Regions from separate parts of the Paenibacillus sp. JT31N11 genome, predicted to be linked through region 1. Evidence: predicted binding sites of a transcription regulator. Region 1 holds the regulator's gene; the other holds the start of a gene.
The links. The regulator LexA, encoded in region 1, represses DNA repair genes until DNA is damaged. The targets are predictions, from matches to a motif close to CGAACATATGTTCG.
Positions count from the first base shown of each region.

Region 2: a site for LexA is predicted at 4,458-4,471, ahead of AC0YNV_RS39690 (DNA polymerase IV). Genes of this name have one in related genera too.

Region 1 covers NZ_JBWDNQ010000008.1:314,735-331,195, reverse strand. Annotated here, with positions in the region: gene miaA (tRNA (adenosine(37)-N6)-dimethylallyltransferase MiaA) at 1-715, shown strand, start outside; gene hfq (RNA chaperone Hfq) at 734-976, shown strand; gene AC0YNV_RS25865 (transglycosylase domain-containing protein) at 1,242-4,019, shown strand; gene AC0YNV_RS25860 (ribonuclease FAU-1 family protein) at 4,387-4,944, shown strand; gene AC0YNV_RS25855 (YdcF family protein) at 4,941-5,624, shown strand; gene AC0YNV_RS25850 (AAA family ATPase) at 5,793-6,779, shown strand; gene hflX (GTPase HflX) at 6,805-8,094, shown strand; gene AC0YNV_RS25840 (methionine gamma-lyase family protein) at 8,124-9,434, shown strand; gene AC0YNV_RS25835 (MerR family transcriptional regulator) at 9,496-9,906, shown strand; gene glnA (type I glutamate--ammonia ligase) at 9,941-11,269, shown strand; gene AC0YNV_RS25825 (hypothetical protein) at 11,536-11,907, shown strand; gene cdaS (sporulation-specific diadenylate cyclase CdaS) at 12,060-12,689, shown strand; gene lexA (transcriptional repressor LexA) at 12,800-13,420, opposite strand; gene AC0YNV_RS25810 (LysM peptidoglycan-binding domain-containing protein) at 13,610-13,987, shown strand; gene AC0YNV_RS25805 (DUF896 domain-containing protein) at 14,109-14,300, shown strand; gene AC0YNV_RS25800 (aldo/keto reductase) at 14,357-15,343, shown strand; gene AC0YNV_RS25795 (glyoxalase superfamily protein) at 15,400-15,750, shown strand; gene AC0YNV_RS25790 (hypothetical protein) at 15,885-16,403, shown strand; gene AC0YNV_RS25785 (HAD family hydrolase) at 16,428-16,461, shown strand, end outside.
Region 2 covers NZ_JBWDNQ010000035.1:1,570-18,030, reverse strand. Annotated here, with positions in the region: gene AC0YNV_RS39725 (hypothetical protein) at 1-198, shown strand, start outside; gene AC0YNV_RS39720 (transposase domain-containing protein) at 283-489, shown strand; partial or broken gene AC0YNV_RS39715 (ATP-binding protein) at 587-742, shown strand; gene AC0YNV_RS39710 (ABC transporter ATP-binding protein) at 836-1,525, shown strand; gene AC0YNV_RS39705 (hypothetical protein) at 1,479-1,733, shown strand; gene AC0YNV_RS39700 (SDR family oxidoreductase) at 1,782-2,516, opposite strand; gene AC0YNV_RS39695 (YhjD family protein) at 2,721-3,191, opposite strand; gene AC0YNV_RS39690 (DNA polymerase IV) at 3,188-4,441, opposite strand; gene AC0YNV_RS39685 (S-layer homology domain-containing protein) at 4,745-5,974, opposite strand; gene AC0YNV_RS39680 (ABC transporter permease) at 6,787-7,554, opposite strand; gene AC0YNV_RS39675 (ABC transporter ATP-binding protein) at 7,555-8,316, opposite strand; gene AC0YNV_RS39670 (pentapeptide repeat-containing protein) at 8,329-9,192, opposite strand; gene AC0YNV_RS39665 (PadR family transcriptional regulator) at 9,207-9,536, opposite strand; partial or broken gene AC0YNV_RS39660 (ABC transporter permease) at 9,944-10,129, shown strand; gene AC0YNV_RS39655 (DUF1835 domain-containing protein) at 10,439-11,494, opposite strand; gene AC0YNV_RS39650 (DUF3953 domain-containing protein) at 11,614-11,835, opposite strand; gene AC0YNV_RS39645 (hypothetical protein) at 11,987-12,196, opposite strand; gene AC0YNV_RS39640 (hypothetical protein) at 12,382-12,777, opposite strand; gene AC0YNV_RS39635 (RidA family protein) at 13,325-13,729, opposite strand; gene AC0YNV_RS39630 (sensor domain-containing protein) at 14,085-14,717, opposite strand; gene AC0YNV_RS39625 (helix-turn-helix domain-containing protein) at 15,365-15,817, opposite strand.

The sequences.
Region 1 (16,461 bases):
TCTGATCAGGGATATTACGAGCCGCGGGAAGCTTCCGTTTATCGTCGGGGGAACTGGCCTATATGTGGAATCCGTCGCATACGGCTATGAATTTGCCGACAGCGGGTCGGATGAAGCTTTCCGGGAGGAGCAGGCGGATTATGCCTTGAGCCATGGCGCCGAGGCGCTTCATGCGCGGCTCCGGGCTGTCGATCCCGAGTCCGCCGAACGGCTGCATCCCCATGATCAGCGCCGCATCATACGCGCCCTGGAGGTCCTTCATCTGACGGGAATCACTCTTTCCGCACAGCTGGAGGGTCAGAAGAGGATCTCGCCTTACGAATTGTGCTTTCTCGGGCTTACCATGGACCGTGCAATGCTCTACGCCCGCATCAACGAAAGAGTGGACGCGATGATTGCCGATGGGCTGGTCGACGAAATGAGAGGCCTTCTGCAGCAGGGCGTCAAGCCCGGCGCAGTCTCCATGCAGGGATTGGGCTACAAGGAAATCGCCCTCTACCTTGAAGGCCATTTGTCGCTAGAGGAAGCAATCGTTCTGCTCAAGAGGGATACGCGCCGGTACGCCAAACGCCAACTCTCCTGGTTTCGAAGAATGAAGGATATCCACTGGATCGATTCATCTGAAAATTTTCACAAGAATTTGCTTGCAATTCATGATATAATAGCAGGAAAGTTTAGGGGCGAGCTTGAATATACTTCTAACCAATCTTTTTAATGATGGGGGTAACGGATAATGAACAAATCAATCAACATTCAGGATACGTTTCTGAACCAATTGCGTAAAGACAGCGTCCCGGTTACGGTATATTTGACCAATGGGTTCCAGATTCGCGGAGTCATCAAAGCATTCGACAATTTCACCATCGTCATTGATAGTGAAGGACGCCAGCAGATGGTGTACAAGCATGCGATTTCCACGTTTACCCCACAGCGCAATGTATCATTGGCACAGCAGGACACGAACAACGAGGCATAAGCCTTCAACCAACCCGTTTTGAAACTTTTTCTAAACGGGTTTCGTTTAATTGGATAGCGGCACGACAGAGCAACCCGCCAACGTGCAGGGTTGTTCTTTTCGTTTATGGCCCAATATTCGTTTATTTGCGGCCGCCGATGAGTACGCTTGCTGCAGCTTGGGTAAATCTGCTCCAGGATGGATTGCTTTTGCAGTAGTTAAGCACTATAGACGTATACACATAAAGCGAGAGATCACTCGCTGCGAGCAGGAGGGGAACCGGGCTATGGCTGATGCACCACGCACCAAGAAGAAACCGGTAAAGAAAAAAGCAAAGAAAAAATTTTCGGGCAAGAAGGCAGCAGTCTGGTTGTTTTTTACCGGCGCAGTCGCCATTATTTGCGGGATTATTGCATACTTGTTAGTTATTTTGAACGGAGAACGGATTCTCGCGGACAACCAGGATAAATTCGAGATGCCCGAGGCTTCGATCATTTATGATGCGAACGGCCAGGGAGTGACCAAGCTGTACAGGGAAAATCGCGAAAATGTGGAATTTGCCGAAATTCCCGAAATGATGAGAGATGCGTTCATTGCAACTGAGGACCGGCGTTTCGAAGAACATTCCGGTATCGATTTATGGTCAATCGGCCGGGCGCTGGTAAAGGACGTTGTATCACGCAGCGCGGCCGAGGGCGGAAGCACGATTACGCAGCAATTGGCCAAAAACCTGTTTTTAACGCAGGATAAAACGTTCTTCCGGAAAGCGACGGAGGCTTCCATTGCCGTTGCACTTGAGCATAAGAAAACGAAAGATGAAATATTAACGATGTATTTGAACCGTATCTTTTTTGGCAAAACCGCTTACGGCGTCAAGGCGGCTGCGAAGGTTTATTTCAACAAGCCGCTAGACAAGCTGGAGCTGTGGGAGATTGCGACCTTGGCCGGCATTCCGAAAGCGCCGAGCAATTATAATCCAATCAGCGATCCCGAGCGTTCCAAGGAGCGGCGGTCCGTCGTGCTCCAGTTGATGTATGATCAACACTATATCACCAAGGAACAAATGGATGAGGCAAATGCGAAAGTATATAACCCGAACACCGCGACGGCCAACAGCCAGAAATATCCCGCTTTTATTGATTTTGTGGTCAGTGAGGCAGAGGATAAATCAGGTTTGACTGAAGATGAGCTGCGCCAGGGCGGTTATAAAATCTACACGACGCTCAACACGACTGCGCAATCCATTATGGAAAAAGAATTCGCAGATCCGGATAATTTTGAGAAAAGCGTGGATGATCAGCAGGTGCAGGGTGCGATGGTTATTGTCGATCACCGCAACGGGAACATTCAGGGTCTCGTCGGAGGCCGCGATTACGAGAAGAAAGGCTTGAACCGTGTTAATGTGCCGCGTCAGCCGGGGTCGGGCTTCAAGCCGATTACCGTCTATGGGCCGGCAATCGATTCTGGGGACTGGTTCCCGTGGTCGACTGTACTGGATGAGAAAAAATGCTACGGCGATTACTGCCCAAGCGACTCCAATGGGAACAAATATATCGGACCGATCACCATCCGGCAGTCCATCAAGGAATCCCGCAACGCGTCTGCGGTATGGCTGCTCAATGAGATTGGCGTGAAGACAGGGCTTGATTTTGCCGACAAGCTGGGCTTTCATCTCGATGAGGAGAAAGACCGCAATCTGGCGATTGGACTTGGCGGGCTCACGAATGGCGTGACGCCGCTTCAGATGGCGGCGGCATACAGCGCCTTTGCCAATGACGGCAAATCCGTTGATCCCCATACGGTGCAGAAGATTGTAGATACGAATGACGAAACCGTTTATGAGTATGATCCGCCGGCAGCGAAGCAGGTAATGAAGAAGGAAACCGCTTATTACATGACGGATATTATGCAGGGCGTCCTGGAGAAAGGCGGAACGGGAACAGGAGCCAGAATTGACCGTCCTGTAGCGGGCAAAACCGGTACAACACAGCATGGCATTCCCAATTACAGCTCCGGTTATAACCGCGATGCCTGGTTCTCCGGTTTTACTGCGGAATGGACGGCCGTTGTATGGATGGGCTATGACAAAACAGACAAAGAGCATTTGCTGAAGCAAAGCAGCGGCCAATCAGCCGCTTTATTCGCAAAAGTCATGGAGCCGGCAATGAAAGGGATGCCGGTAAACGACTTTAAGAAACCGCCGGATATTCAGGTGGATGAGCCGAAACCGCCGACAACCGTTCAGAACCTGAATGCGGTATACGATCCGGCAAGCGTAACGGTCACCTTATCCTGGGATACGCTGGATGGCGCGGATAATACGTACCGTATCTATCGCAAAGAAGCCAATGAGCCGCAGTTCACACGCTTGATGGACACGATGGAAGCGGCCGGAAATAATGATATGAGCGTTGCCCCTGGACTTTCCTATGAGTATTATGTGACGGCTTATAATGCCAAGGAAGAGCTGGAGAGCGCCCCATCAGCAACAGTGAAGGTGGAGATACCGCCGGAGGAGCTGAATCCCCCGGGCACGGATGAACCGGTTCCTCCCCTTGATCCCAATGCGCCAACCGATCCCATAGATCCATCCAATCCGGGCAATGGCAATCCGGGTAATGGAGGTAATGGCAATGGCGGTATCGGCATCCCGGAAGATGGCACCGGCAACAACGGTAATGGCGGACCCGGCAATGGCGGTATCGGCATCCCGGATGATGGCACCGGCAACAACGACAATGGCGGACCTGGCAACGGCACCGGCAATCCGGGCAACGATGGCGGTCCAGGGAATAACGGACCCGGCAACGGCAATCCAGGCAGCGGTAATCCGGAAATCCCAGGCAATGCCGGACAGAATCCGGATAATGGAACGATGAATCCAGGTAACGGAAACCCGCCTGACAGCAATGTGCCGGACGACGGCAGCGGAACGGAGGGGCAGCAAACATTTGACGGCTTAAATCTCGGGGGAAACGGGAATCAGGGCGCAGTTGAAGGGACGGACAGTATTATTCCTCCTGATGGAGGAGAGGACGTCACCGATCCAAACACTGCTGAATAATTTACATTTCTGGTTTAGTAACACCGCATTGAGGCACAATAGTTCTATATAGAACCTATTGTTGAGCAACAGATGTTACCTCCCGCCATATAATAAGGGCAGGAAAGTCCCTTGCATATGCGGCTGCCTTGCTTAAACCAAAAATGAGTTATTTATCAAGTCTGCTGGAGATGGTTGAGAAGTTATGGTAAGCTTTTTTTGAAATATTATAAATGGTTGGAATTTACACTTGACCTTTTATGATACTTCAGTTGGGAATTGACCGGCATACCGCTGCAAGGAGCGGGTGTTTGTTTCTTCTCAGAGCTGTCTATTCTTTTGCAGATGCCTAATTCTTTAAGTGATCCTAACGGAAAGGTCGTTCCGTATGAAACGAAAATTTTCTGACCGAGCCAACTGGCGCCGCATTCTCCGCAGAAGCTATACCAGCATGAATATGGACGGCGATGAGTTTAAAGGAATGGTGACGTTATACCGCATTCACGAATTGCGTGAGCCGCTGTGGAAAGAATATAACGGACGAAAACTTTGTTTGGCAGACCGCGGGTATCTATGGATGCAGCATTTTCCCCGCGGCGAGCATTTCGTCGTCACCACGATGTTTGATGACAAGAACCGTGTCGTTCAATGGTATATCGATATCTGCAAAACACAGGGACTGACGGACCAGCAGGTTCCCTGGTTCGATGATTTGTATCTGGATGTTGTCGTTCTGCCCAGCGGAGAAGTTTTTCTGCTCGACGAGGACGAACTTGAAGAGGCTTTGCAGCAGGGAGTGGTGACGAATAAGGATGCCGCTCTCGCCCGCAAAACTGCCGGGAAGGTACTGTCCACCATCCGGAGCGGACGATTCCGATATTTCACACTCAGTCTGAAGCACCGCAAAGCCCTCGTCATGCAGAGCGGCGAAGTGAGCGAGTCTTGAGTGCCCAAGTTGTGAAGTCAAAGCCGCGCGCCAAAAAGCGATCCCGCAAAAAATTCCGCATGATCAGAATTATTTTGCGAATCGCTGTTTGGGTGGCGGCATTTGCTGCGTTCTGGTTCGGTTACTTGTTCTGGCTCATCAACAGCTATGAAATGCCAAAGCCGATTCCCAAAGCCGATGCTGCGATCGTGCTTGGAGCGGCGTTGTGGGATAATGTTCCGAGCCCTGGACTAAAGGAGCGGCTTGATTATGCGCTAACCTTGTACAAGCAGGGCATAACGAAGCAATTTATATTAACCGGCGGACATGACCATAACGGATCGACAATTACAGAAGCGGAAGGTATGAAAAACTACCTGGTCGCAAAAGGAGTCCCGGCTGGCCAGTTGATCCTTGAAAAGGATGCAAGAAGCACCTATGAGAATTTACTGTTCAGCAAACCGCTTGCCGAAGGGAAGGGCTGGGACAGCCTGCTCATCGTTACGCATGATTATCATTCTGCGAGGGCAGCTGACATTGCCAAATATGTTGGCTATTCTGATGCAGTGGTAGTGGGCTTCAAATCGCAGGTGCTTTCCGTCGCGAAGAACCAGTCGCGTGAATTGTTGGCATTCACCAAGTGGAAGCTGGATTCTCTGCTGCTGCGCTTCGGTCTTCAGTCTCCGGATACACCCTTCTAAACACCATTTAAACATCATTCCCGACCTTGTCTTTGGAAACTGTTAATATGGCTGGTTTCGCTAGAATACAATGGATCAAGCGGCGCATGCGAGCTTTAAGCGGTCCTTGTATCCTCTCGCACGCATGATGACCGATTATGTGGATGCGAAGGATGGGTGATCGTATAGATGAACGAACGTGTCGTATCTTCAGGGCAGTCCGGTACTTCCAGGCCCTCAAGACAAATCAATGTCGTGCTGCGCGGCCAGGAGCCTAATGCGGCTGCAAGCTCCGCCCAGACGCTGGAGACGGAACCTGCCGCATCTGCCCTTAAAGCTATTCCTGCCAACGACCCGTACGCCGAGATTCAACGCGAGCTCGATCCTATGGTGGGACTTGAGAATGTCAAGCTGCTGGTTTATGAAATTTTTGCGCTGCTTCAAATCAGCAGAATGCGCTCCGATGTAGGCTTGTCCGGGGGATCGCATGTTTATCATATGATATTCAAAGGCAATCCCGGAACGGGAAAAACGACCATTGCCCGCATCATAGCCAAACTAATGAACAAAATGGGCGTTCTTACAAAAGGACATTTGATTGAAGTGGAGCGGGCTGATCTGGTTGGCGAATATATTGGCCACACGGCACAAAAAACGCGTGATCTCGTGCGGAAGGCTCTGGGCGGCGTGCTTTTTGTAGACGAGGCGTACAGTCTGGCCCGGGGCGGAGAAAAGGATTTTGGCAAGGAAGCCATCGATACACTTGTCAAAGCCATGGAGGATCACCGCAATCAGTTTGTGCTGATTCTGGCCGGTTACCCTCTGGAAATTGAGGATTTTCTGATGACCAATCCAGGCCTGCCGTCACGTTTTCCGATCCAAATTGATTTTCCCGATTATTCCATCGATCAGCTGATCCAAATCGCTGAGCTGATGGCCGCCCAGCGGGACTATACCTTAATGCCACAATCGCTCTTCAAGCTTCGGCAGCATCTTATGCAGGAGAAGACGGCTTCCCTGTATTCGTTCAGCAATGCCCGTTATGTCCGCAATTCGATCGAGAAGGCTTTTCGTTATCAAGCGGTGAGATTGTTGAATCAGTATCAGAGCGGTTCTCCAAGTAAAATGGAATTAATGGCTATCAGGCCCGAGGACTTGAAATGGGAACAGAAATAAAGGCCGGAAAGGGTAGGCGCTTGATATGAGACAAACAACATATGATACAGACAATGAGCTGCGCGACCGCGTCATACTTGTCAGTCTGGTTACTTCCGAGGTAAAGAGAGGGGACGCCGATCCCGAGCTGTCCCTTCAGGAGCTTGTGAGCCTGGCGGAGACGGCTGGAAGTGACGTGCTCTCCACCATGACGCAGAACAAGGAAACAAGAGACCCGAAGTGGTTTATCGGCAAAGGGAAAGTGGAGGAGCTCAGGGCTGTAGCAGAGGAGCTTGGCGCGACTACAGTGATTTTTGACCAGGAGCTGTCCGGGGCGCAGGTGAGAAACCTGGAAGCGGCGCTTGATCTGAAAATCATTGACCGTACTCAGCTGATTCTGGATATCTTCGCCCAGCGCGCCAAAACCCGCGAGGGAATTATCCAGGTGGAGCTTGCTCAGCTAAGCTATTTGCTGCCGCGTTTGTCCGGGCAAGGCAAGAATCTGTCGCGTCTGGGCGGGGGGATTGGCACGAGAGGTCCCGGTGAAACAAAGCTGGAAACGGACCGCCGGCATATACGCGATCGAATCAACGATTTGAAGTCTGTGCTGGATGAGCTTGTCCGTCATCGCAACCTGCACCGGGAACGCCGCCGCAAGTCAGGTGTCCAGCAGGTTGCCTTGGTGGGCTACACCAATGCGGGAAAGTCCACGCTGCTTCGCGAATTGACCAAGGCGGATGTGTATGTGGAGGATCAGTTGTTTGCCACGCTTGATCCGACCTCGCGCAGCTTGGAGCTGCCAAGCGGCAAAGAAGTAGTGCTGACCGACACTGTCGGCTTTATTCAGAATCTGCCCCATGACCTGATCGCGGCCTTCCGGGCCACGCTTGAAGAGGTGCTCGAGGCGGATCTTGTGCTGCATGTCGTCGACAGCTCATCCCCCATGCGGGACGAACAGATGGCTGTGGTGGACAAGATCCTTACGGACCTGGGTGCAGCAGGAAAGCCGCAGCTGACGATTTTCAACAAAATTGACAAATACAACCGCGATGAATTGGGGATGCTGCCCACCAAGGGGCTGGATGCTCTGGAAATCAGCGCATTCTCTGCCGATGATCTGCTTCGTTTGCGAGAAGCCATCCAGGAGAATATGACGGGAGACACGCGGACATTTGTGCTTCCGGCGGAACGCGGCGATCTGATCGCTTTAGCTTACCGGACCGGAGAAGTTACGAAGCAGGAAGTGGACGGCGATTTGCTCAGACTGACTGTTGAATTAAATAAACAGGATTATGAAGTGCATGGGTACAAGCTGGAAGCCTATTCCGAACAGTAGAGGTTCTTCAAGAGCCTGACAGCACGGATATGATCAGGGGAGCGACAAAACAATTGGTTGAGCAGGAGAATAAGGACTGGAGAACACTTGAGCAGTGGGCGGATGCCGCCGAGGACCAAGCTGCTCCCGTGTTTCGCAGGATGGACAAAATTGCCGAGCGGAATCAATGGAAGGTCATTAAGGCCTTTCAAAAACACCGCGTCAGCGACTTTCATTTCAATGGATCTACAGGGTATGGCTATAATGACCACGGACGTGAAGTGCTTGATCTGGTGTATGCCGATGTTTTCGGGGCAGAGGCGGCGCTGGTGCGTCCGCATTTTGTCTCAGGCACGCATACGATCAGCTGCGCCTTGTTCGGGCTTCTGCGGCCGGGTGACGAGCTGCTGTACATAACGGGAAGACCGTATGACACGCTGCATAAGGTGATCGGCAAACCGGATGACGGGACGGGTTCTCTTCAGGATTTTGGTATTCGGTATGCGGAGGTGGATTTGACCGCAGATGGCTCCATTGATTGGGACCGGGTCACCGCTAGCATTTCCGGGAAAACCAAAGTAATCGGGATTCAACGCTCCCGCGGATACGAATGGCGTTCCTCCTTCACGGTGGCTGAAATAGCCGAGATGGTGAAACGGGTAAAGGCAATTAAGCCGGAGCTTCTTGTCTTTGTCGATAACTGCTATGGAGAATTTACGGAAGAACTGGAGCCGACGGAAGTTGGAGTGGATTTGCTTGCAGGCTCGCTGATCAAGAATCCGGGAGGCGGATTGGCTCCTACAGGCGGTTATGTGGCCGGAACGAAGGATGCGGTCGACAAAACGGCTTACCGGTTGACAGCGCCGGGAATCGGCGGGGAAGTCGGCGCTACGCTCGGTACGCTGCGCGCCATGTTCCAGGGATTGTTTCTGGCGCCGCATCTGGTTGGACAAGCATTGAGAGGCAGCGCGTTTGCGGCTGCCATGTTCGAGCGTATCGGCTTTGAGACCCATCCATCGTGGGACGCCAGACGTACTGATCTCATTCAGGCGGTGCGTTTTACAAATACGGAACAGCTCATCGCATTCGTCCAGGGGATTCAGCGCGCTGCTGCGGTAGATTCCCATGTAGTTCCCGAGCCATGGGACATGCCGGGCTACGAATATCCCGTCATTATGGCAGCGGGAACGTTCATGCAGGGGGGGAGCTTGGAGCTGTCGGCAGATGCTCCGATTCGTGAGCCATTCATTGCTTATATGCAGGGCGGGCTTACATATGCCCATGTCAAATACGGTGTTCTGAAGGCCTTGTCGACTCTTGCAGAACGAGAGTTAATTGTAATTAAACCTCACACATCTTGACAGATTTTTGGGAGAGGGGTACAATAGGGGCATATCTCGGATACTGGAAGGTTGATGTGACATGGCTGACGATATACGTAGAAATATGGCGCTTTTTCCAATCGGAATCGTCATGAAACTAACCGATCTGACTGCTCGGCAAATTCGTTATTACGAGCAGCATGAGCTGATTATTCCCGCACGTACGGGGGGCAACCAGCGGTTATTTTCGTTCAATGATGTGGAAAGGCTGCTGGAAATCAAATCACTCATTGAGAAGGGCGTCAATATTGCCGGTATCAAGCAGGTCATGAATCCCGTTTCCAAGGAATCGGAGGAAGCGACCGTCCTGAGTGAGCAATCTGAGGTGAAGCGTCGTGAATTGTCAGACGCACAGCTGCATCGTCTGCTGAAGCAGCAGCTGCTGGAGAAGAGACCGGGCAAAGCCTCCATGATTCAAGGCCAACTGTCTCGATTCTATAACAAAAAGTAAAATACGCACTACTATTCGAAGAGGAGATGATTGAGTGAGCTACACCAGAGAGGACATCCTGCGTGCGACCAAAGAAGAGAATGTTCGATTTATCCGACTGCAATTTACCGATCTTCTGGGAACGATCAAGAACGTGGAAATTCCTGTAAGCCAACTGGAAAAAGCCCTTGATAATAAAATGATGTTTGACGGTTCCTCCATTGAAGGTTATGTCCGTATTGAGGAATCCGATATGTACTTATACCCCGATCTGGATACTTGGGTGATTTTTCCCTGGGTTGCTGAAGATCGGATTGCCCGATTAATCTGCGACATTTATATGCCTGACGGAACACCTTTCGCCGGAGATCCCCGCGGCATCCTGAAACGGGCGCTGAAAGAGGCTGCAGAATTGGGCTATTCCGCAATGAACGTTGGGCCAGAGCCGGAGTTCTTCCTGTTCAAAACCGACGACAAAGGTGAACCCACCACCGAATTAAACGACCAGGGCGGATATTTCGACCTTGCGCCGATGGATCTGGGCGAGAACTGCCGCCGCGAGATCGTACTTACGCTTGAAGAAATGGGCTTTGAAATTGAAGCTTCCCATCACGAAGTCGCACCGGGGCAGCATGAGATTGATTTCAAATATGCTAATGCCATTAAAGCGGCTGACCAGATCCAAACGTTCAAACTCGTTGTTAAGACCATCGCCCGTCAGCATGGATTGCATGCTTCCTTTATGCCTAAACCGCTGTTTGGCGTAAATGGTTCGGGAATGCACTGCCACCAATCCCTGTTCAAAGGCAAGGAAAATGCGTTCTACGACGAGAACGACAGAGTCGGGTTAAGTCAGGATGCGCGTTATTACATGGCTGGTGTTCTCCGTCATGCCCGCGCATTCGCAGCTATCACGAACCCGACTGTCAATTCCTACAAACGGCTGGTTCCAGGTTACGAGGCGCCAAATTATGTAGCTTGGTCCGCAAGCAACCGCAGTCCGATGATTCGTATTCCGGCGTCGCGCGGCCTCAGCACCCGTATTGAAGTGAGAAATCCGGATCCCGCTGCCAACCCTTATCTGGCGCTGGCGGTTATGCTCAGAGCCGGTCTGGATGGTATCAAAAGCAAACTTCCGCTGCCGGCTCCAACCGATCGTAATGTCTATATTATGACGGAGGAAGAGCGTATCGACGAAGGTATTCAAAGCTTGCCTGAGAGTCTCAAGGAAGCGCTCGATGAAATGCTGCGCGATGACATTATCTGTGACGCGCTTGGCGATCATGCACTTGCTCATTTCTTTGAACTGAAAGAAATTGAGTGGGACATGTACCGCACACAGGTTCATCAGTGGGAACGCGATCAATATTTGACTCTGTACTAAAACCGGAAATCCCTTGGCGCTATTAGCGTTGAGGGATTTTTTTCTTTGGGGGTATATAGATAAATGACAGCTCACTCAGGATAGCATCCCCCATAGTGCCCCCAAAATGCCTCTTGATCGTTTAATACTCGAACAAATCCTGTTCACCTTTCCTTGGAACGAGGCGTAATAATATGCCGCTTGTCTGGTTAAGACTAATAACTCAAAGAAGTGCCTTCAGCATGAGAATATGAACAATTTCAGCAGGACGAAAAGGAGTTATCAATGTGGCAGAAAAAAGCATCCTTGCCTATTTCAAGAGTCCGGAGCAAGCGGAAAAAGCTTTGAAGCAGCTTCAGGCTCTTTCGATTGCAGATGGTTCGATTGAACGGATCGATGGATATCCCGGAGATGGGATTAACCGCTCTGGAAACCCGGTTACCAGCAGTATTCCGGGACTTGGCTATTTGACTCTTGGAAAGGATGTTGGAGAGCCGGATGCAGGCATTCTGGCTGCAGCAAGTGTCAGCGCGAGCGGTTACAGTTCTGGAGGACCGGAGAACAGAGTGACGGGGTATGATATTTTATTGACTGTTGTCATTGAGGAGAAGGATTATGACAAAGCGTTGAAAATAGTCCAAAGCAGCGGTGCGTTATAGCTTGCTCCTTGACTGGTATTCATTCCCCGCGAGCTTCGGCTGGCGGGTATTTGTTCGTTGAATGTCATAATTAAATTGAAGCTTCTCGTCAATACTAAAGTACCATGGACGGGTTTGGGCGGTAAAAAATTAAAGTGTGCGGGGTGTATGAAATGGGGCAGGGCAATTGCGATGAGACTCCTTTAAAAGAACGGCTGAAACAGCATATCCACCTTATTGTCAATGAATCACAGCGTATTTTGGATCAAATTGATGCTGAAAATCACTGTCTTCTGAGTGACTTTGATAATATTGGCAGAACTTTTAAAGAAGTTGAATCCCTGGCCGCTTCATTCTATCTGCAATGTTATCTATCCTCATTTACATCCAACTATTTGGATCTTTCCATATGCATTCAGAACCTTATGGAGCGCCGGCACGGGGCTTTGATTGTTATCGAGAGAAATGATAACCTGGATGCCATCATCCATTCCGGGGTTGCGCTTGTGGCCAAATTGAGCTATTCCCTGCTGGAGGCGATCTTTTATCCGGGAAATCCGCTGCATGACGGGGCTGTTCTCATCAAGTCCGATCAAATTATTTCCGCCGCTAATGTCCTGCCTGTATCCAATGCATCGGATGTGGACAAGAAATTTGGAATGCGGCATCGCGCAGCGATCGGACTGACCGAAATAACAGATGCGCTTGTACTGGTTGTATCGGAAGAAAGCGGGGATGCGTCCTTTGTCTATAAGGGAAAACTCCATCCAATAAAGACAATGGTCATGCCAACGACGGTCTAAATGTATTTTTGAGTACTTTGAGGTAAACCTGAAGCTAGCCAATATGTAAAACAAAAAGAGACTGGCGAAGCCCTAAAGGCAACGCCAGTCTCTGCTTCATGAGAACTCGCTTAGTGAATATCGCGGAAAAGTCCGATAACTTTACCTAAAATCGTTACATTGCGAAGCCGTATCGGCTCCATTGTCGGATTCTCCGGCTGCAGCCGGATATGATCGCGTTCACGATAAAAGGTTTTCACCGTCGCTTCGTCATCTTCCGTCATCGCAACCACGATGTCGCCGTTGATAGCGGATTGCTGCTGCCGCACAATGACATAATCGCCGTCCTGAATGCCTGCGTCAATCATGCTCTCTCCCATTACGTTAAGTATGAAGACATTATGATCGCCGACTTTGCTTGAAGGGAGAGGATAGTAATCCTCAATGTTCTCGGTAGCTGTAATTGGCACCCCTGCAGTAACCTTGCCCACAATGGGAACTTTGGTGATTGCGATTGGAAAAGGAATCTCATTGTCCGCTTGATCCAATATCTCAATCGCTCTCGGTTTCGTCGGGTCACGGCGGATTAAGCCTTTCTTCTCCAGACGGTCCAAATGTCCGTGAACGGTTGAACTTGAAGCAAGTCCTACAGCTTCACCGATTTCCCGGACGGATGGGGGATATCCCTTCTCCCGCACCTCCGTCTTGATGAATTCCAGAATCGCCTGTTGGCGGTTCGATAGTTTCGACACCAGAATCACTCCAAAGGTTCATTTGTGTCAAATTATAACACAGAACCGGAGTTCGTACAAACATAAGTTCGAGAAACAAGAGTTCGTATTTTATGGGGAACAAATGTTCCGAAAACAGTTGACTACAAACGGGTGTTCGTGTTAATATCGGTTTATCGAAAACAGAACAAACGTTTGGGGTGCTGAGAAATGATGATAACAATATCTTCTTACTCTTCTATGAATTCAGAGAATAAAGCTGATAAAGGTTACGTGAAATCTGCATCAGATAAAAGCAGGCCAAAGAAGCTGGTGATGCGGATGATAGCGGCAATATTGTTTTTCTCCCTCTTATTCGTTGGTTTTTCTATAATGCATGGAAGTGCAACGAGCGAGCATCCTGCGGAGCCCGCTGCGGGCGAGAAAGTCATCTCGATCAGTGAGGGCCAGACACTTTGGGAAATAGCAGGGGACTTGCGTAAGGAAGGCGAAGATATCCGGCGAATCATTTATGACTTGAAGGAACGGAACAACCTGACTTCCAGCACACTTATGGCCGGACAAACATTGATTATACCAGCGGACTGATGCAGTCCGCTTTTTTTATTTCCATCTACAGGACAAAGGTCGTATTTTCTTGACAATAGAGGATTAAAAATGTCAAAGTAAAGGGTGAATGTTTACAGCATCATGAGAGGAGCGTATCGGTTTGGAAGAGCTTATTGCAAGGATTAATGAGTTGTCACGAAAAAATAAAGCTGTCGGATTAACTCCGGAGGAAACAATCGAGCGCGATGCTCTGCGTCAGAAATATCTGGAGAACTTCAAGCAAAATTTCAAGAACCAAATCGAAACGATTAAATTTGTGGAAGATGAGGAAGAAAGCGGCGGCAAGCATTAAAACTGCTTGCGGCAAGCCAGGTTTCACCAAATAATAAGCAGGGTGGGGTTATAACGATGCAAATCAAGCTGCTTGGACGCAGTGGACTTGCCGTTTCGGAGCTTTGTTTAGGGACGATGAGTTTTGGAAATACAACAAGTCAAGGCGATTCCATTCGCATGATCCATCAGTTTATGGAGCAGGGCGGCAATTTTCTGGATACGGCGAATGTCTATGTTTCCGGCCGATCGGAGGAGATCGTAGGCGAAGCGATCAAGGATTTTCGCTCAGAGGTTGTGCTGGCAACGAAAGTGCGGATGAATACCGCTGACCATCCCAACGGGGCGGGCGTCTCGCGCAAGCATATTATGCAAAGCGTCGAAGAAAGCCTGCAGCGTCTGCAGACTGACTATATCGATTTGTATCAGGTTCATGTATGGGATCATCTGACTCCTATAGATGAGACACTTCGCGCTCTCGACGATCTGGTCACTTCGGGCAAGGTCCGTTATATCGGATGCTCCAATTTTTTTGCCTGGCAGCTGATGAAATCCCTTGCTGTTAGCGATGCCAACCGCTATGTCCGGTTTATTTCCATTCAACCGCAGTATAGTCTGGTCAGCCGTGAGATGGATCGGGAAATGATGTCGCTTTGTCTGGAGGAGAACGTCGGCGTTATTCCCTGGGCTCCGCTTGGTGGAGGATTTCTGACGGGACGTTATTCCAGGGAAGAGCCCACATCGGGAAGATTGACGTCAAAGGTTGGAGAAAGTTCATGGGGTCTGCGCGCAACGGAACGTAACTTTGCCATCCTGGATGCCGTCCAGGCAGCCGCTCATGAACTGAACAAGACACCTGCACAAATCGCTCTCGCCTGGCTGCTGCAAAGAAAAGGTATCACATCGCCGATATTCGGAGCCAGCACATTGGAACAGTTCTCGGAAAATATGGGGACTGTGGGCTGGACGATGCCAAGTGAAATATGGAATCGGCTGGATGAAGTTAGCTCGCTTCCTTCCGAGTATCCGAATCGTTTCATCGCCAAATTCGCCCGGCCTTTTTAATTCTTTTTCAAGAGAATGAGAATGTTTTGCACAAAGTCTTGTGATTGGGGGGCGCAATGAAGGTTAAACGAATTGTCGCCAATATAGATACCCGGAATATTGCAGCTGCCAAAAGCTTTTACCAGGATGTTCTCGGCCTCGATTTGTTGATGGATCATGGATGGATTGGAACCTATGGTTCTGATGAGCAAATGGGCATTCAAATTAGTTTCGCCGAGCACGGGGGTTCCAACACGCCTACGCCTAATTTGTCCATTGAGGTCGATGATGTCGATGCTGCATTCGAACGCATGAACAGAGCCGGATTTACGATCGAGTATGGTCCGACTGATGAGCCTTGGGGCGTACGTCGTTTCTATGTCCGCGATCCGTTCGGCCAACTTGTTAACATTCTTGCTCATATTTAATTTGATGCATGTCATTCATTCAGGCGAATGGATGGAACAGGAATGGCACAAATACACGCAGCAGACGGGTGTAAAATTCAAGAAATTGCTTACGATGCAAGTTTTGCTTCGCAAAACTTTTAGGAGGAACGTAATTGTCAAGATCCTGGGAACGAAAGGTTCAGAAGAACCAGAGTCAACTTAACAAACAGCGCAAGAAGCAGGGCATGGCGCCTCTGATGGCAAGCAAGACAGCGAGCAGTCCGATTGATACATATAAAGGGCGCAGTCTTCTAATGCCTGCCTTTCTTCTGGTCTTCACGGCAGTCTACGCCTCGATCAGCATTGCACAGGGCACTTACAAGGATTCCGGAAACATGTTCTGGATCACGATCGGCTGTTATATCTTTCTGGCGCTGCTGTTTATATTGAGGCGTCCTTATTTGGCAATCGGAAAAGACTATGTTCGATCGCGGCGCTTTACCGGTGACCGCACGCTTTACTTAAGCTCAATCAAAGGAATCAGCGTACAGAAGGGCTCTGTTATTATCGAGCAGCCCAAAGGCGGAAGCTGGGTATTCTCGCGATTATTTAACCGTTATCCGACGGATGAAATGACCGAACGGCTCCGGACCTTTGCAGCAGCCAACAATATTCCGTTTGCGGAGAAATAAAGAACTGGAGTGGGGAAATTCGTCATGGGCAAAAAAGCGGTACTATTTGATTTGGATG
Region 2 (16,461 bases), on a different contig from region 1:
TTGTACTCGCTGAAATCGTCCGCCGACTACGATCCCGAGCCGGGCCTCTCTTCGATCAAAACTAAACTGTTTGCGCTCAATTTCTCGGATGACGAGTTCAATCCCGAAGAACTTCATGTTCTCGAAAGCCTCGTTCCCAAGGCAAGAACGGCCGGTACGCCTTTCAGCCCGGAACTTCAATATCGCGGGGACACTTGACGATGGCGCAGCCGGAGCACAGCATGTCGCCGCATTCATGCGATGGCTTGGCGATGCGCCGCCGACTGAGTCTGGAAACTTCAAATGGAAGAACGCCTTTTTTGCTCACATCATGGTCCTTCCTTGTTGAGCTATCATACCCGTACGGCCAAGAAAAATGGGATGGACCCGTTCCGCTATCTGCGCTATTTGTTCGAGCAGCTCCCGGATGCCCATGATTCCGCAAGCGCTGAAACCGTTATGCCGTGGTCGGATTCGCTGCCGATCGCTTGTCGAGTGTTTAGGTCCTAGTTCCAGGTTACTTCTGCCCGCATCTGATCAAGTTGTGGGGGTTATTTGACGTTCACTGTAGAACGGCTTTTTTTCAGCCGTTCTTTTTGTTTATATAGGGCGTATCTTCCGGGAATCTACCGGAATGGGGCTTTATTTGACGAAAGAAGCGGCCCATTATCTTGAGCACCGGATCGAGTTGGATTCGGAGGTCGGCAAAGGGACGGAAATCCGGCTTATTTTCTCTCGTACTCAAAACCTTACACCCATGTAAGGTAATTGAAAGAATAATCGATAGTTAAAGCACGATGGGCAGCGGTATGCTAACCACAGATCAAATGATCGTAACTGAAAGGAGATCTTGTGCATGCTGAATGTAAAACAGGTGAGCAAAATATACGAGGGAAAAATCACCTACCACGCTCTAACGGATATCGATTTAATGATTCAACAGGGGGAATTTACCGGAATTATGGGTCCGTCCGGAAGCGGAAAAACGACACTGCTCAATATCATTGCAACGATTGACGAACCGACGACCGGCGAGGTCAATATTAATGGAAATAACCCTCACCGTCTAAAAAAAGATGAACTGGCTAAGTTTCGCCGCCGTGAACTCGGCTTCGTATTTCAGGATTTTAATTTGCTCCATACCTTGACGGTAGAAGAAAACATTGTCCTGCCGTTAACATTGGATGGCAGCAAAGTGACGGAAATGAAACAAAAGGCGCATGCGATCGCTGACAAGCTCGGAATTACGGAAATCATGAAAAAACACACGTATGAAATTTCCGGCGGACAAGCACAAAGAACGGCTGTTGCCAGAGCGATGATTCATTCTCCGAAGCTGCTGCTTGCCGATGAACCAACCGGAAATCTGGATTCCAAATCCTCCAAGGATGTCATGGAAATGCTTGAATCCATCAATCGGAATGAGCGGACGACCATGATGCTTGTAACACATGATCCGCTGACGGCAAGCTATTGTAACCGGGTCGTGTTTATTCGCGATGGAAAGCTGTATTCGGAAATTCACAATTTCGCTCCTTTACGGTGAAGCGCCTGAGCCGCAATGTTACGGGTACTTGGAGTTGGATCAGGATGGCAATATAATCGCACTCTACAATAGGTATGACGAGGAACTAGACATGTATGGTGGACATGAATTTGTCAGGGTACGGACGCTTGGCAAATTCGATGACGAAGACCGCGATAATTTTTATTCCTTGTTAGAAAGTGATGGTGTAAGCCGCCTGTTTAATTGAGCTTACGGTTTCAGGAATGTCGATCACTTTTTCCCGCCTCCTGACGTATTACCACGGTATCACTCCGTTTTCATCAAAGAAACCGCCGGTCGGACCATCGCCCGGAAGGGTGGCGAGCTTCACGACAATAGAAGCTCCCTGTTCAACGCTACGATAACCCGTATGGCCATTCAAATCCGTAGCTGTGTACCCTGGATCAGCTGAATTTATCTTGATCGGCGTATTTTTTAATTCTTTGGCAAACAAGTCAGTCAGTGCATTGACTGCCGTTTTCGAACTCATGTAGGCGAGCAAATTTACTCCGTATTTTTCGGCATCGGATTCCGGGTCAATATTCATGGTCAAGGAAGCCAAGCCGCTTGAAAGGTTTACAATTCCGCCAGCAGGCGATTTTTTAATCAAAGGGAGCATTGCCTTAGTAACAGAAAACATGCCGAAAACATTTGTCTCATAAGTATTCCTAAGAACGGTCAATTCCAGTTGACTCGGAGGAAGACCTCTATCCAAGCTCACGCCAGCGTTATTGATCAGAACATCAAGCGCACCATACTGATCTTCAATACGCTTCGTAGCAGATTGAATGGTATCCAGGTCTGTAACGTCAAGCGTTAATGCCTCAGCATCTATGTTCTCATTCTTCAGCGATGCTGCGGCTTCCTGCCCTTTGGATTGATCTCTTGAACCGATCAAAATTGTGAATCCCAGCTTGCCCAATTGTCTGGCGCTCTCGAACCCGATACCTTTATTCCCACCCGTTATCAAAACAGTCTTCGAAGTGTTCATGATTACGCCTCCTGGAGATAGAATTTACTTGCTGAAGCTCATGTTACAACTTGGAGTACACTCCAAGTCAAGAGCAGAATTCAAGGTAGGATGTCATGCTATTGGACGACCGGGGGCGAGTATCCAAGAAAGCTTGCCGTTGTGCGCTGCATGATTATTCGATTGTACACGATCGAGGCTTGTGTCGCTCTCATAAACTGCACCTCACACTTTCGTCTTCAGCCGCGCTACCAGCTCCGTTGTATACTTCGTTAGCCGAACAGCTATCTCCGATCGCATAACATCACGTGTCATTCCGAATCGTTCTTCGTAACCCCGATAATAACACTTATGATAAATCACCATGTCTTCTTGTTCTTCCGTGACGACGCGAATATTCCGTTTCTTCAACTCGCTCCGTAATCGATAATAGTCTTCGGCTATCGTGGTTAAGACTTTATGGCCAGCGGCCAGGTAGAGTCGTTTCATCACGTTAGATGAGTTCTCGATGTCGGATATGCTTTTCTGAATCATCTTCTCCATATGCGGCAACAGGATATAATCGCGGATCATGATGCGTTCTTCCATCGTCAAATTCTTTCCGGTGCCCGCTGCTTGTTTCCGGTCATATTGTTCAGCGTGTTCAGTCAGCAGCATTTTGGACTTCCACCGTTCATTTCCGTCAAGTTTGCTCATTTAAAGTGACCTCCGATCTGTTCCGCTCTCTCGCGGGCGACTCCAGATTCAAGAAGCGAAGAAGCGTGTATGATGGCGTCGCTCCCGAAACGGTTTTTGATTTCGTCGATCGCACGTTCCTTACGGTAAGCGCGAGAACGGTCCTCAAACAGGGTCAGTTGGATTACGCTGTCTACGGATAACTGCCCTAATGATATGCTGAGATGGCTAATTGGCATTCCACTCCAATGCTTTATAAACAGCGCATGCGCGGCAGCCGCAACCTCATGCGTTAACGATGTCGGCTGTGATAACGTCATTTGACGGCCGAATCCCGCCGACTTTTCCCCATCCGTCTCTCCAGCGCCTACCGATACTACGCGGCCCTGATACCCGTAACGGCGAGCCCGCCGACACACCTCGACAACTAACTCCAGCAGTACGACTTCGATATCCGTAAGCTTCGTATACAGACGCCATCTGAGCGTCTTGCCGTGACTTATATTCTTAATCTGCGACCTGATGTTCGATACAACCGGTGATGGATCGATTCCTCGTGCAGTCTGCCAGTAGTAACCCGCCTGAATATCGCTTTGGCGGCCCATTCGACGCCGCATTCGCGCCTTAAAATCGCCGAAGTCCAGCCGCGCTATGTCTCCAATTGTGTTTAGTCCCATCCGGACAAAATGCTGAGTCATCCGGTTCGCGACCATAAACATTTGATGGACCGGCAGCGGCCACAATTCCGCTTCGATATTATCCTGGTTCAATTCGAAAATACCGTCTGGACGCTTCTTGGCGAAGTTGTCCGTCGCCATCTTAGCGAGAATTTTCGTTGGCCCGATCCCCACCCGCGACCATACGCCGGTCGATAAAAGTACGCGTTCCTGTATTTGGCGCGCAATCTCCAGCGGCGGTCCGAAATATTTAATGGAGCCGGTTACGTCGAGAAATTGTTCATCGATCGAATACGGTTCGACCTGGTCCGTGAAGGAAGCGAAGATTTCGGAAATAAACAGTGATATCGTGACGTATGTTTGCATACGCGGGCGTACGACGACTAAATCTGGACACTTCCCCATGGCCTCACCAACGCGTGAGGCTGTAGTAACCCCGCGTGCCTTCGCGATTGGACAGGCCGCAAGTATGATTCCTCCGCGACGGTCCGGATCCCCAACGGCTATTGGTTTATCCCGCAGGTCCGGCCGCGCCGCTTTTTCGACAGAAGCGTAAAATGATTGACCGTCAACCAAAAATATTGTCCGTTTCATTTCGACCACCTCGACGCGAACATTAGTTCTGATATATTATATGACGAGAACCCCCGTTCGTATACAGGGGAAATATTTCCTGTTATGTGCTTAAAGATCAAATTGTACTCTTTGTCCAAGAAAAAATAGTGCGGACTGACAGTGTTGATTTTATGCGCTTTATACCTTGAAAAATCGTTTGCCTTTTGAAAATAACTTTTAGACTGAACGATTTTAATAAGCAATCACGAAATAAAGTTGTCAGCCATAAAATAACTCCTGCCGCGTAAAAGCCGACAGAAGTACATTTCGTTGCATTAGCCTTTAATATTGGTTGTATATCCGGTAGAGGAATACTGCCGCTTCCGCTCGTGTTGTTGGCGCCTGAGGGTTAAGCTTATTTCCGGAGCCGGAGATTAGACCTTCCTCGGCCAGAGCAGCCAGACTCGCCTTCGCATAAGCTGAGATGTCCCCTTTGTCACTGAACGAAGCCAGAATGGCGGGATCTCCCGAGGCTTTCAGCTGCTTGACTTTCTCCAAAGCACGAGCGGTCAGCACCATCATATCCTGCCGCGAGATGTTTTCCAGCGGATGGAATTCATCATGGCCGGTACCCGCAGCCAAGCCTAGCTGCTTCGCAACGCCAAGCGCTTCGTAATAGTAGGCGTTTGGCTCCACATCTGCGAAATTCCCTTCAAATTTCGCCGTCAATCCCAAGGTCTTGACGAGCAAGACCAGATAATCGGCGCGGGTAATGCGGGCTGCCGGAGAATAGGCCCCCGCCTTTGTACCGTTGATGATGCCCTTGGAGGCCATGATCTCAATCGACTGTCTTGCCCATTCCACGCTGCTCAGATCGCTGAAGGTCTTCTTCACATAAGCTACGGCATAATCGCTGAAGTGGGTCGCAGCAAAGGTCACAGTTCCGCTCTTTGCATCGTGACGGCCGCTTGGGACCGCGATAACGTTACCGCTACCGTCGATATACCAGATGACGAGATGTTCGGGATTCTTCAGCTCCTCTGCTGTCGGCATATACGGGATAGAAATCCGAACAGGTGCGGACGAGTTGTTCCATAACGTCTGCACGCCATTCAACGCCAGCATGAGTTCCACCAGCGGTCGGCCGCCTACGGCTGTCGCCGCATCATCGACGAAGATCTTTTCCGCCAACGCTCCGATGGCTATCGATGCGCGGCCTGCCGCTTCATCGATCGCAACCGGCAGCGTCGTTCCAACAGAGCCGGTAATGGTTACCCTGTATTCAGGTGTCATAGGAATGCTTCCACCGCCACCATTGCCGCCGTTACCGTTATTATAGCTGGATCCAGATACCGTCAGCTTCACTGTATACGTGTCGGTGGAGTCTGCCAATCCGTCATTGGCCGAGAACACCAAGTTCATAGCACCTTCTGCACCTGGCGTGTACGTATAGGCCGGAATCGCCGATATAGCCGCAGCGCCGTTCACCGATACATTGTAGGTCAGCGGATTGCTATCCGCATCTTCAAAGATCTCAGCGAGATCGAGCACAAACGGTGTATTCACCGTCACAGTTGCATCTGCCGTCGCTTCAACCCTTCCTAACGGGCACCGTATTCCCCTTCAGATTTACGGTGAAGGTTTCTGTGGAATCTACCATTGTGTCGTTGGCAGTGAAGATCAATGCTACCGTATTTGCTGTAGTTAGCGTGTACGTGTAAGTCTCACTCGCAGCTATTGCCGGCGCACCATCTACCGCTACTTTGACTTTGCGGTTGATATCAGGTGATAAAAAACTCTGGAACCAAATTATCTGCTTCATCCATAATCCCATGTATTCTCCCCAACCTTTCTTAGTACTTCCGTTGCAATGGATTTGGGAGTTTACACATAGACTGCAAAAAAGAGTCGTAAGGCAAAATAAAAAGCACCACTTGGGTGCTTTAAGCTGAGCTGATATTTCGGCACTTGGGAAATGCACTGCAACGTAGAATTCACCCTTAGATCCTTTCCTTAGACCATATTACTGCCACCGCGTGAGCAGATAAGTTCTACCTGATACAGCTTGCTTCTTTACTGCTTGGGCACTTGGGGCTGCGCCTGGATTTAATTTGGGAATCATCGTAATAAATTCTTCGCGATTTATTAGTTGGATTCCGTTGGATTTTGCGCCTCAAATCCATCTAATATGACATTTTTCAATATTAGCTGCCACAGCTCGATAACTCGGATAAATACCCTCTAGATGTAAGCCCAGTATGAATGTTTATAATGACATTCGTATTTTTACACTGCTCATCAGTTGTGCTCTTATTTAGATAAAGAATTTATTCCACAGGACTGTCTTCTCTGTTGTTTAATTCAGAAACAAGCTGTTCTTTTTTTCACACCCGCTTCTTATACACCCTCATCGCAAAGTAGTAGGCTACGAGCAAAATCCCGACGCACCACGCAAGAGCGACCCATATATCATTGCCCACCGGCTGACCCGACAGCAGCGCACGAATGGCTTCCACGATCGAGGTCACCGGCTGGTTTTCGGCAAAGGCGCGGACGACCTTCGGCATCGACTCGGTCGGCACAAACGCCGAGCTGATAAATGGCAGGAAGATAATCGGGTAGGAAAAGGCGGTTGCGCCTTCCACCGATTTTGCGGTCAGCCCGGCAATCGCCGCGACCCAGGTTAAGGCCAGGGTAAACAATACGAGTATGCCAGCTACTGCAAGCCATGACAGTATCCCGGCGGACGAATGAAAGCCCATAATGAGCGCTACGAGAATGATGACGACAACCGAGATGGCATTGGATACCAGCGAGGTCAGCACATGCCCCCAAAGCAAGGCGGAACGTGAAATCGGCATGGTATGAAATCGCTCGATGATGCCCCGCTGCTTATCCAAAAACAGACGGTAAGCCGTATAGGATATGCCGCTTGCAATCGCAATCAGCAGGATACCGGGCAGCAGATAGTTCACATAGTTATCCGTACCGCTTTGAATGGCGCCGCCAAACACATAGACGAACAGCAGCATCATCGCAATCGGCGTGATGCAGACCGTGATGATGGTGTCCATACTGCGGAAAATATGGCGCATGGAACGCCCGAGCATCACGCTAATATCGGTGAAGAAATGATTTTTTGCCGCCTCCATTTATATGGCCTCCTTCTTGCCGACGATGGAGAGGAATATTTCCTCTAACGACGGCTGTTTTTCAACATACTCCACCTTTGCGGAGGGGAACAGCTTTTTAAGCTCCGAGAGCGTGCCGCTGGCGATAATCCTGCCCTCGTGCAGAACGGCAATTCGGTCGGCGAGCTGCTCTGCCTCCTCCAGATACTGCGTGGTCAGGAGGACCGTCGTGCCGCCGCCGGCAAGCTCCTTGACAATCTTCCAAACCTCGATGCGCGCCTCGGGGTCAAGCCCGGTGGTCGGCTCGTCGAGGAAAATGATCGACGGTTTTCCCACAAGGCTCAAGGCGATGTCGAGCCTGCGGCGCATCCCGCCCGAATACGTAGACGCCCTGCGGTCGGCGGCGTCTGTCAAGCCGAAGCGGTGAAGCAAGTCGTCCGCAACCTGACGCGGATTTTTGAGGTATCGCAGCTTGGCAATCATGATCAGATTTTCCCGTCCGGTCAACATTTCGTCCACGGCGGCAAATTGCCCGGTCAGACTGATTGCCTGCCGCACATTGTCGGGTTTGGAAGCAACATCGAATCCGTTTACGGTGGCGGTTCCGCTGTCTGGTTTGAGCAGCGTGGTGAGGATTTTGACAACCGTGGTCTTGCCCGCCCCGTTGGAGCCGAGGAGGGCGAAAATACTACCCTTTTCCACCTCGAAATCTACGCCCTTTAAGACTTGAAGCTGCTTGTAGGATTTTTGCAGTCCTTTTACTTGAATGGATGTGGTTGGCATATTTTCCCCTCCTTATCGAACGGTAACCTTGGACAAATCGGCCCCCATGCCTTTAAGGGCGGCATAGGTCAGCTTATCCATCATCGCGCCGTCAAAGCAGACGGTTTTAATGGCACGGTAATATCTTCGAGACCACGAAGACGTCGGAAAAGACACATTCTTGAGTGTCGCGCCCTTGAATGAAACTTCGTTCAGTGCCGACTTGTCAAACTTGACGCCGATAAAGGTTTGCCCGTCCAAACACAGCCCTCCCAGATCAGAAGTTTTGAACTCCACGCCGTCAAAGATACAGTTTTTAAAGATTGTTTTTCTGAGCTCGATCATGGAGAACGTAACGTCGGTCAGTTTTACGCCTGTGAATGTGGCTCCGTCCAGTCCCGACTTGCTGAAGTTCGTGCGTACAAGGATGGATTGATTGAAGCTTGCATTTGCCAGGTCAAGGGCAGATAGGCTGCAGTCCGTCAGATTCGCGCCGTCAAAATTGGCTTCACGCACGTCGCTGCTCGCAAATGAGCTGCCGGTCAAGTCTGCGCCCGCAAAGTCGGCACCGCGTAACGCGCTGGACTTAAATTGTCCTTTATGCGCGATAACGCCCGCAAAGTCGCTCATTGGCAGGTTGCTCGCGCTAAAGTTGGTCACCACCTGCCGCTCCAGCGAGCGGGAGAGGTTAGCGACTTCCAGTACCGTTTGCTCAATGTCGCCGATGCTTTCAATCGTCATTTCAAAAGCGGTTTCATCATCCTTGCCCTCGGCTTTGAGTTCACGGAACCGCTCCTGCAAATCGGAGAGCAGGTCCGTCTTTAATTCGGTAACGCTTTTTACCTCATCGTAGGGTGCAAACACGCCGTTCAAATAGTTCGTCAATTTCTCATTCATAACCTCAACACTCCTTATAATAAGTTTTCAAGCACACGCTTTGCGTACTCCCAGTTGCCCTTGTTGCGGGCGTAAGCAGCCTTGCCTTTTTCGGTAATCCTGAAATATTTACGTCGTCCACCCTGGGATTCATCGCCCCAATACCACTCGATATCCCCGTCCACCTCAAGCCGCTTGACGCTGGAGTACATCGTGGCTTCCTTTAATTCATACTCGCCGCCTGAGCGCTCGGCAATCAGCTTGACAATCTCGTACCCATAGCGGTCCGCTTCGGATAAGAGCCGTAAAATCATCGTATCGGTATGCCCGCGCAGCAGGTCGGATGTAATTTTGTTCTCGCTCATCTCATCACCCCGCATTTGTATAATACGACATACTACTTTGACTGTCAAGGTAATATTTTAAATTAGGTACTTGGGTTGAAAAGTAAGCTATAAGGCAGCCCGTGTAAAGAACATAAATATACCGATACCCACTCCGACTTATACATCGGTGTAGGCATCGGTATGAATGTAGTAAGCTGCGCCATTTAACCCTCAACTGCCGAGCGAGTCCTTAAACCTGAATACCAGCTTGCTTGTCCGACGTGACTGTGACGGAATCAACCGCCACTGCCCATAGACGCTCGTCGAACTCTTTAATGATCAGTGGCGGTTTCGAGTATCAGGTTGCTTTAGCAATCAGAAACCGCCGGCAAAGGCATCACCCGTGATCTGGAGATTAATCGTCTGTCCATTGCTACCATCTTTTGGATAAGCAGCGGGGCATCATTGAGCGGTTTCACACCATGCCGATTTCACGTTCCTCCTTGCTGTGGGGGCATGTGTTGACCTCGCTGGTATCCAACGCCCTCTCGGTTCTCGTCATCATTCTCGTAGCGCTCGTTATGGGCTTTCGTTCGCCGGCGGGGATATGGTCATGGCTTGCAGTAGCCGGTAATAAAAAACAGTAGTTTAGCCAAAAGATGAGTAGCAATCATAAATATAGAGCATGGTGTAGCTGAAGCCATGCTCTGTTTTTTTGGTCATAGTTAGGGCCAAGGGAAAATCCAGTGCATGAGAAAGCCACATTCTGTCGTCCTATATACCAGTGAGATAGCTAAAAGCGCCGCCAGAACCTGACATATAACATGATAATGTGCTCACACCATACTGCTGAATAGTGCATTGTTACACGTTACTTTAACGATCTGGAGCAAGTCGCCGCGGCGCCTGCTCCAGCATAATTATTGCGCTATCGTACCCGTTTAGCTTAAACTATGGGTACCCAATTTAACGGAAAACTGATGCAGAGCTCCCGGTAGTCCTCTAAATGTCAATATTCCTTGGTTGACTAAGATCCAGATTCTATAGGAAATAAACGAATATCCTACGAGTTGCTGCGATGTTTCAAAAACCCTATTTACAACACTTCCGGCTCTGATAAATCCATTCTCATCTTGTTCGTGTTCCAGTTCTATCACCGACCTTACAATCACCGCATCTAGGGCACTCTCATCACTGCCTCTAACTGTACCTTCTTCCCACAAACGAAGCACATGATCTTGCCCCGTGAGCATAAGCCATTCTGATTCGTACCTTCTTCTTTGGTCTTGTTTAAGAGGAATGCCTTCATAATAATTTCTTACGATTGCCTGGTAATGTTCTCGGTCGATTAAACCACTCGCGTATGGAGTAATCTCATCTACGTTTTGCATTCTTGTAGCGTTAAATAGCTCCGTCACATTTACAACATTAATCGGCTGTTCTCTTTCTCTTAACAAATGCACTGCGAAACGTAAGCCTGTTTGATCATGGGGATTATCCCCGTACCAAATGACGATATTCTTATTATCCGGAATGCTTCTTATTGCTGTCATCAAATTCTCAAGCTTATGTTCTTGGTTCGACTGTTGATTATAAGAGTAATCACCATCGTGTTCCATCATCCAAAGAAACCTTTTCTGCTGTCCAGTTGTTGTATCCAAGTCAGATATTGGCCCGACTGAAAACACATCATTAAATGCTAAAACCTGGCACACTTCCCGTTTCCCGACTTCATGGAGAGATAGTAATAGCGGACCTTCATCAGAGAGGCTAAACACAATATGGACGTAACGTTGGAGCACATCTGTCTGCAATTTTTGATTTCGAATCGCATCTATTTGTCCTTGAAGTAGGTTAATAACTCCCTCTGCTAACTTTTTTTCTTCAATACCACCGTCTTGATGATAACGATCTACTGTATCCAATAAATTGTAAAATAACTGCCGTAATTCATTTTCACTCAGTTGGTAAGGCAGACTTTTGTAGAACTTATCCATGTATTATCCTCCTTATGGGACCATCCCGCCTCCATAATACCCCATATTGGAACTAAACTGCCCCGTTACTTTAACAAACAACGGCAGCTGAATTGTGGCCGGTTGCCGTTATATCATATTCATCTATCGTCCGTTAGTCCAACAAGAAAAAGGAAGACACCAACACCAAGCCAACCATATGTTTTTCGCTCTTTTTGAAATTCCTCTAACCCAATCACCAACATCATTAAACCCAGAAGCAATATCATAAGTGATTGAAACTCAAAATTCTTTGTAATGAGTCCATAAGCGGCAATTATAATAATAAATGGTGATAACACATAACGTAATATCTTTAACAAAAATGCCCCCTTCTCGATATAATTGGTACGACTCAAATACCGAAAAATCAATAAACAAATCAAAATAATATTGATTTTGAATTTCGATTGTCAAGTCACCTGTTTCAAAATAATGAACCTTTGTAATTGGTTTATGATGCAAATGGTCCTTTTAAATAGATATAAAATCTGTTCCCTTACGTTCGGTAATTCCGACAATGATATCGCTTTTATTTCGTAGTCTCCAGGAACATTCCACATTTATACTTCCACCGTCAAACTTGATTTTTACAAATTCAAGCCCAACTTGTGATATCTCGGTCACTTTTTGACCTATGAAATCGGTGAAGTTAATATCACTTGATTCATCTTCAAATTTCATTAATTTCACCCCATTACATGTAATTTACATCAATATGATTCAATATTCTCTTCTCGTTATCCTGCCCGGTAGCGAGCAAAAAAAATGCCGAAGCAACCGCCATTTCACTATCGTATCCGTTAGTGCAATGCCTGCTTAAGGTAAATGCTCATCCATTCTAAGTATCTTCATGTCAATTTTTACAGTCAAAGAGGTTTCGATCTCAGCCACGCTAAGTATCCTTTAGTCAAAAAGTAAGCAATCAGAACAATGACCGCAAGAATTCCATCAGTTATTGCAACAGACTGAATGTCAGGAGTAATATGCTGAATCGTAAAGGGAATTGTGACCGATACAGCGGCCTTGTGGAAAAATACGAGTTCCCATATCCCAGCATAACGGCGAGGATATATAGCTAAAAGCAAGAAGAGCCCTGTGAATATAATGAAACCATAAAGACGCCAGATCTCAACAACCTTAGTGGCTGAATCTGCACTTGCAACATTTTCAATGTTTAAGAAAAAAGAAAAAAATGCACCTACGGTACACATTAATAATAGAACCTTCCCTATGCGATCATTCAAAAGAGATACCTGTTTCATTTTTTCCTCCTAATTTACAATAATATTCAATGAAGTGAGCGGGCAGGATTACATAAAGGAAGTGGGGGCAAAGAGTCGAAATTTTTCCTTAAGTGCAGATCATAGTGATTTTTTTCTTCTACAACTTTCACGTCCCCTTCTCAATTACTTCGAAAAGCTCGATGCTAATCACATTAATATAATAACTAATATAATTAGTTTTTGTCAAGAATGAGATTTATGGTCATGAATTCTCATGACTCCTTTGAATAAGACATTCGAGACACCTGCTTATTACACTAAACTGCCCGATAGCGTAACGAAAAGGCAGCCGATTTACCAACTGCCTTACTGTTAATTGTTGAGCTATCGTAATCCGTTACTTCAATAATCTTATTTAAAATATAAATGGAAGCATCGTCATGAAACTCTTTTTATTATCTTCCCATGCACTAAGGTGCACAAGACCCGCACCTGTTAGTATATTTCAATAATAAAAGGGAACAGCTCCCGTGGCAGTCTGCTCGCTGGCTATCTTTCTTCCCCATTACTGGGACATAAAAAGGAATCACTTCGCTGCGACGGCTTCGATCTCGACGAGCAAATCCGGTGAAGCGAGTGCTTTGACAATAACTAGCGTTGTCGCTGGTGGAGGGGTAGGCAAGAACCCTGCGCCAGACTCCATGAAGGCACCAAGCAGATTTTCATCCGTTAAATAGATTGTGGATTTTACTATGTCGTTTACATCCATATCTGCGCCGGCAAGGACTTTGTTTAAATTACTGAGCGCCAGTTCAGTTTGTTGCCGAATATCTTTGCCAGGAATTCCGTCCGGACCTACACCTACTTGGCCTGAGATGAACAACATACGTTGAAAAGATGTAACCTCAACTCCCTGGTTATAATTTTCTGAGGATACCATTCCTGGAGGGTTGAATTTTCTTAGCACCATCCCATCTCCTTTATTATCCATAATTTCCTTTCACTATTTATCCTAGCATATTGGTCGTACTCAAATCCAATTGATTTCGACTTTTTTACTCTTTCGATGCCTTATTTCACTCTCTGCCCGTTAGTTGGACGAAGGGCCGCCGCGCGACGGGTGCTCTTCTGCTTTACAGTATCGTACCCGTTAGCCCTACATGCAGCGGAAGCGCCGCACCACAGATTATGGAAGTAATTTCGATCTTCCATGGGAGCTCAGTGACATTAATTACTCAAAGAGGATTGAACAAATTTCTTTGCTATTTAACCACTGCTTGGTACTGAGTCCCCTAAGAATCCAGTCCTCAAAAGATCCCGAATAACATCTATCGACGATTACATTATTAGCCGAGCATACTCTCTACGAATTTTCCATGCAACCATGTCACTCCCTTAATCCACCAAGGAGCAAGGAAAAGCATAATTACACCGGGAAAGAAATGAACAGATACTGCTCCGATCCAAGAAGGGCCGCCCCAAGTCTGACTCGTAAATTGTTCATTCCAGAATACAAAGGGATAAGAAAGGCTATATGCAGTTTGAACCCACGGATATAGTGTGGCGAAAGTGACTGCAAATCCAACTGGCAGATTGAGAAAGACAAAACCTACCTCACGCCAAGTTCGACCTTCTCTAAAACGGGTTCGAAAACGGGATACCAACCCGCGAGCAGAAATACGACGATCAACATGGTTTATAGGAACGTTTAAGAACCAGCGCGCCCGTGCTCGCTCGAACCTGCCAGCAGTCCGCGCGATACCAAAGAAAAATATGAACAGTAAGATACCAAGTATAAAGGTAATCATGAGAGCCGAACTTGCAATTATTCCGGGTATGGTAAACGCGAACCATAGAGCACTAACGGGGAAGCAAAGAATACCGTAAAGCGTACGCTTCCACGTATCCAAGCGGAATGGCGCTAGCCAGAATCCTCTCCGATGGATGGATGATGAACGAACATCAGGGTAACGGGGCATATATTTCCTTCTTTCCTGTCACAGAATCCAGATGAAGCTCTTTAGACGGATTGATCTCCAGTATAGCAATTCCGAAAACATGTTGCGACCATCATTTGGCTAAAAATCCATTAGACACCTAATTGGGGATGTAATCAATTATTGGTGGAGTTGTATTATATGTCTTTGAAAGCCTGACCGTTGGCTTAGCGAAGGGCTGCCACGTGGTAGCCCCGGCTCCTTAGTTTCCTTCTTCATCGAGTCTTAGCTAATGGTGAAATCCTGCGATTTCAAGAGCTTGCGTGAGGAAACTCAATCATATCGTGGGAGCTTAATCTTGAACGTCAATCCTCCTTTATAATCCAGCCGCTGCTTTAATTTGTTGTCTCTGAGACAAGATTAATAATTTCAATTTTTCCGTTCCGAAGGCTCCTGCCGAAAATCCATTCGCTTTCGGATAGTAGACCATCCGAAATGAAGTTCCGTCTTGAAGGTGTACGCGCAGGAAGATTTCAGCCTCATGCAGGATTTTCTCGTATACCCTATCGAAACCGACATAGGCAAAGAGAGGAGTTCATTTATAAAATTCGATGATGCTTCTTCGCTAGAGTTGCCGATTGGACTGCCATCTCGGCCGCTTTCTTGATCTTGAGTGAATGCATCAGGTTTCAATTTTCTTTATATTTGTCCTTCACGACGCCTGAGCAAATCCCCGCACCGACCATCAATAGAAGCGGTCCGAAATTCCATATCCATGCCCCGCCAACCAACGTCAAATCGAAAGAGAACACTTTATTTAACAAAAGCACGCCTAATTTAATGACCAACAAAACCGCGCCTAATAAAAACAATTCGTCAAACAAGAATTTTAATTTAGGGTATGCCAGTTGCTTGCCGTCTTGGATCACTTTCTTGGTTAACCCCTCATCGCTCCTTAACAATTCGTCGATGGTGACGCCGAAGAGATCGCTTATCTTGATGATGATTTCGATACTAGGATAATTCTGGCTATTTTCCCATTTCGAAACGGATTGCCTGCTGACGAATAGCTTCTCCGCTAATTCTTCTTGCGACCAGCCTCGCTTCGTTCGCTCGCTTTTCAACTTCTCGCCAAAATCCATTTCGGCCATCACCTTTTCTGCATTTGGTAATTCCATTATTGTGGTGACCTCCGAAAAAAGTAAAGCTATTTGTAGTTGCATTCCCCCGCAACCTTACGTTGCACGCTAATCTTTCCCCTCCCCGGGCATGGAGCGCGCGATTTGGCTCAAAAAAAGAGAGGAGCTTCTCAGCTCCTCCCCGTTTCCATGGCGTCAACATTATGCCGCAAAACGCGTTACTTCGATGGAGCGGTTTGGTTAACGGTCCAGATCCCGATATGCCTGTCCTCATCCACGGAGAACCACAGTGCGCCATTGCCCACGATAGTGGGCTAAACAATTATTAAGTTAACCTCCCTCTATGGAGAAACGATTTGTTCATAAATGCTTACGTATTTTTAGAATCTGACCGTAAAGCGTGTGTACCAGATAAAATTCATGTGGAACCAAAATGAAGAAACCCCGCCATCCGCTGGCAGGGTTTTGTTTATTTAAAGCAATTATGCCAGACTCTCCGCGTACGTCAACTTTTCTTTGCATATCCCAATTTTAATTACCGTTCTACTTTCTAATGTCTTGTGCCCAGTTTTAAAAATCTCGCCAGCAAGTTCCATAGTATGGATTCCATCGCAGGCAAGACAATAAAAATTCAACATGGCATACCT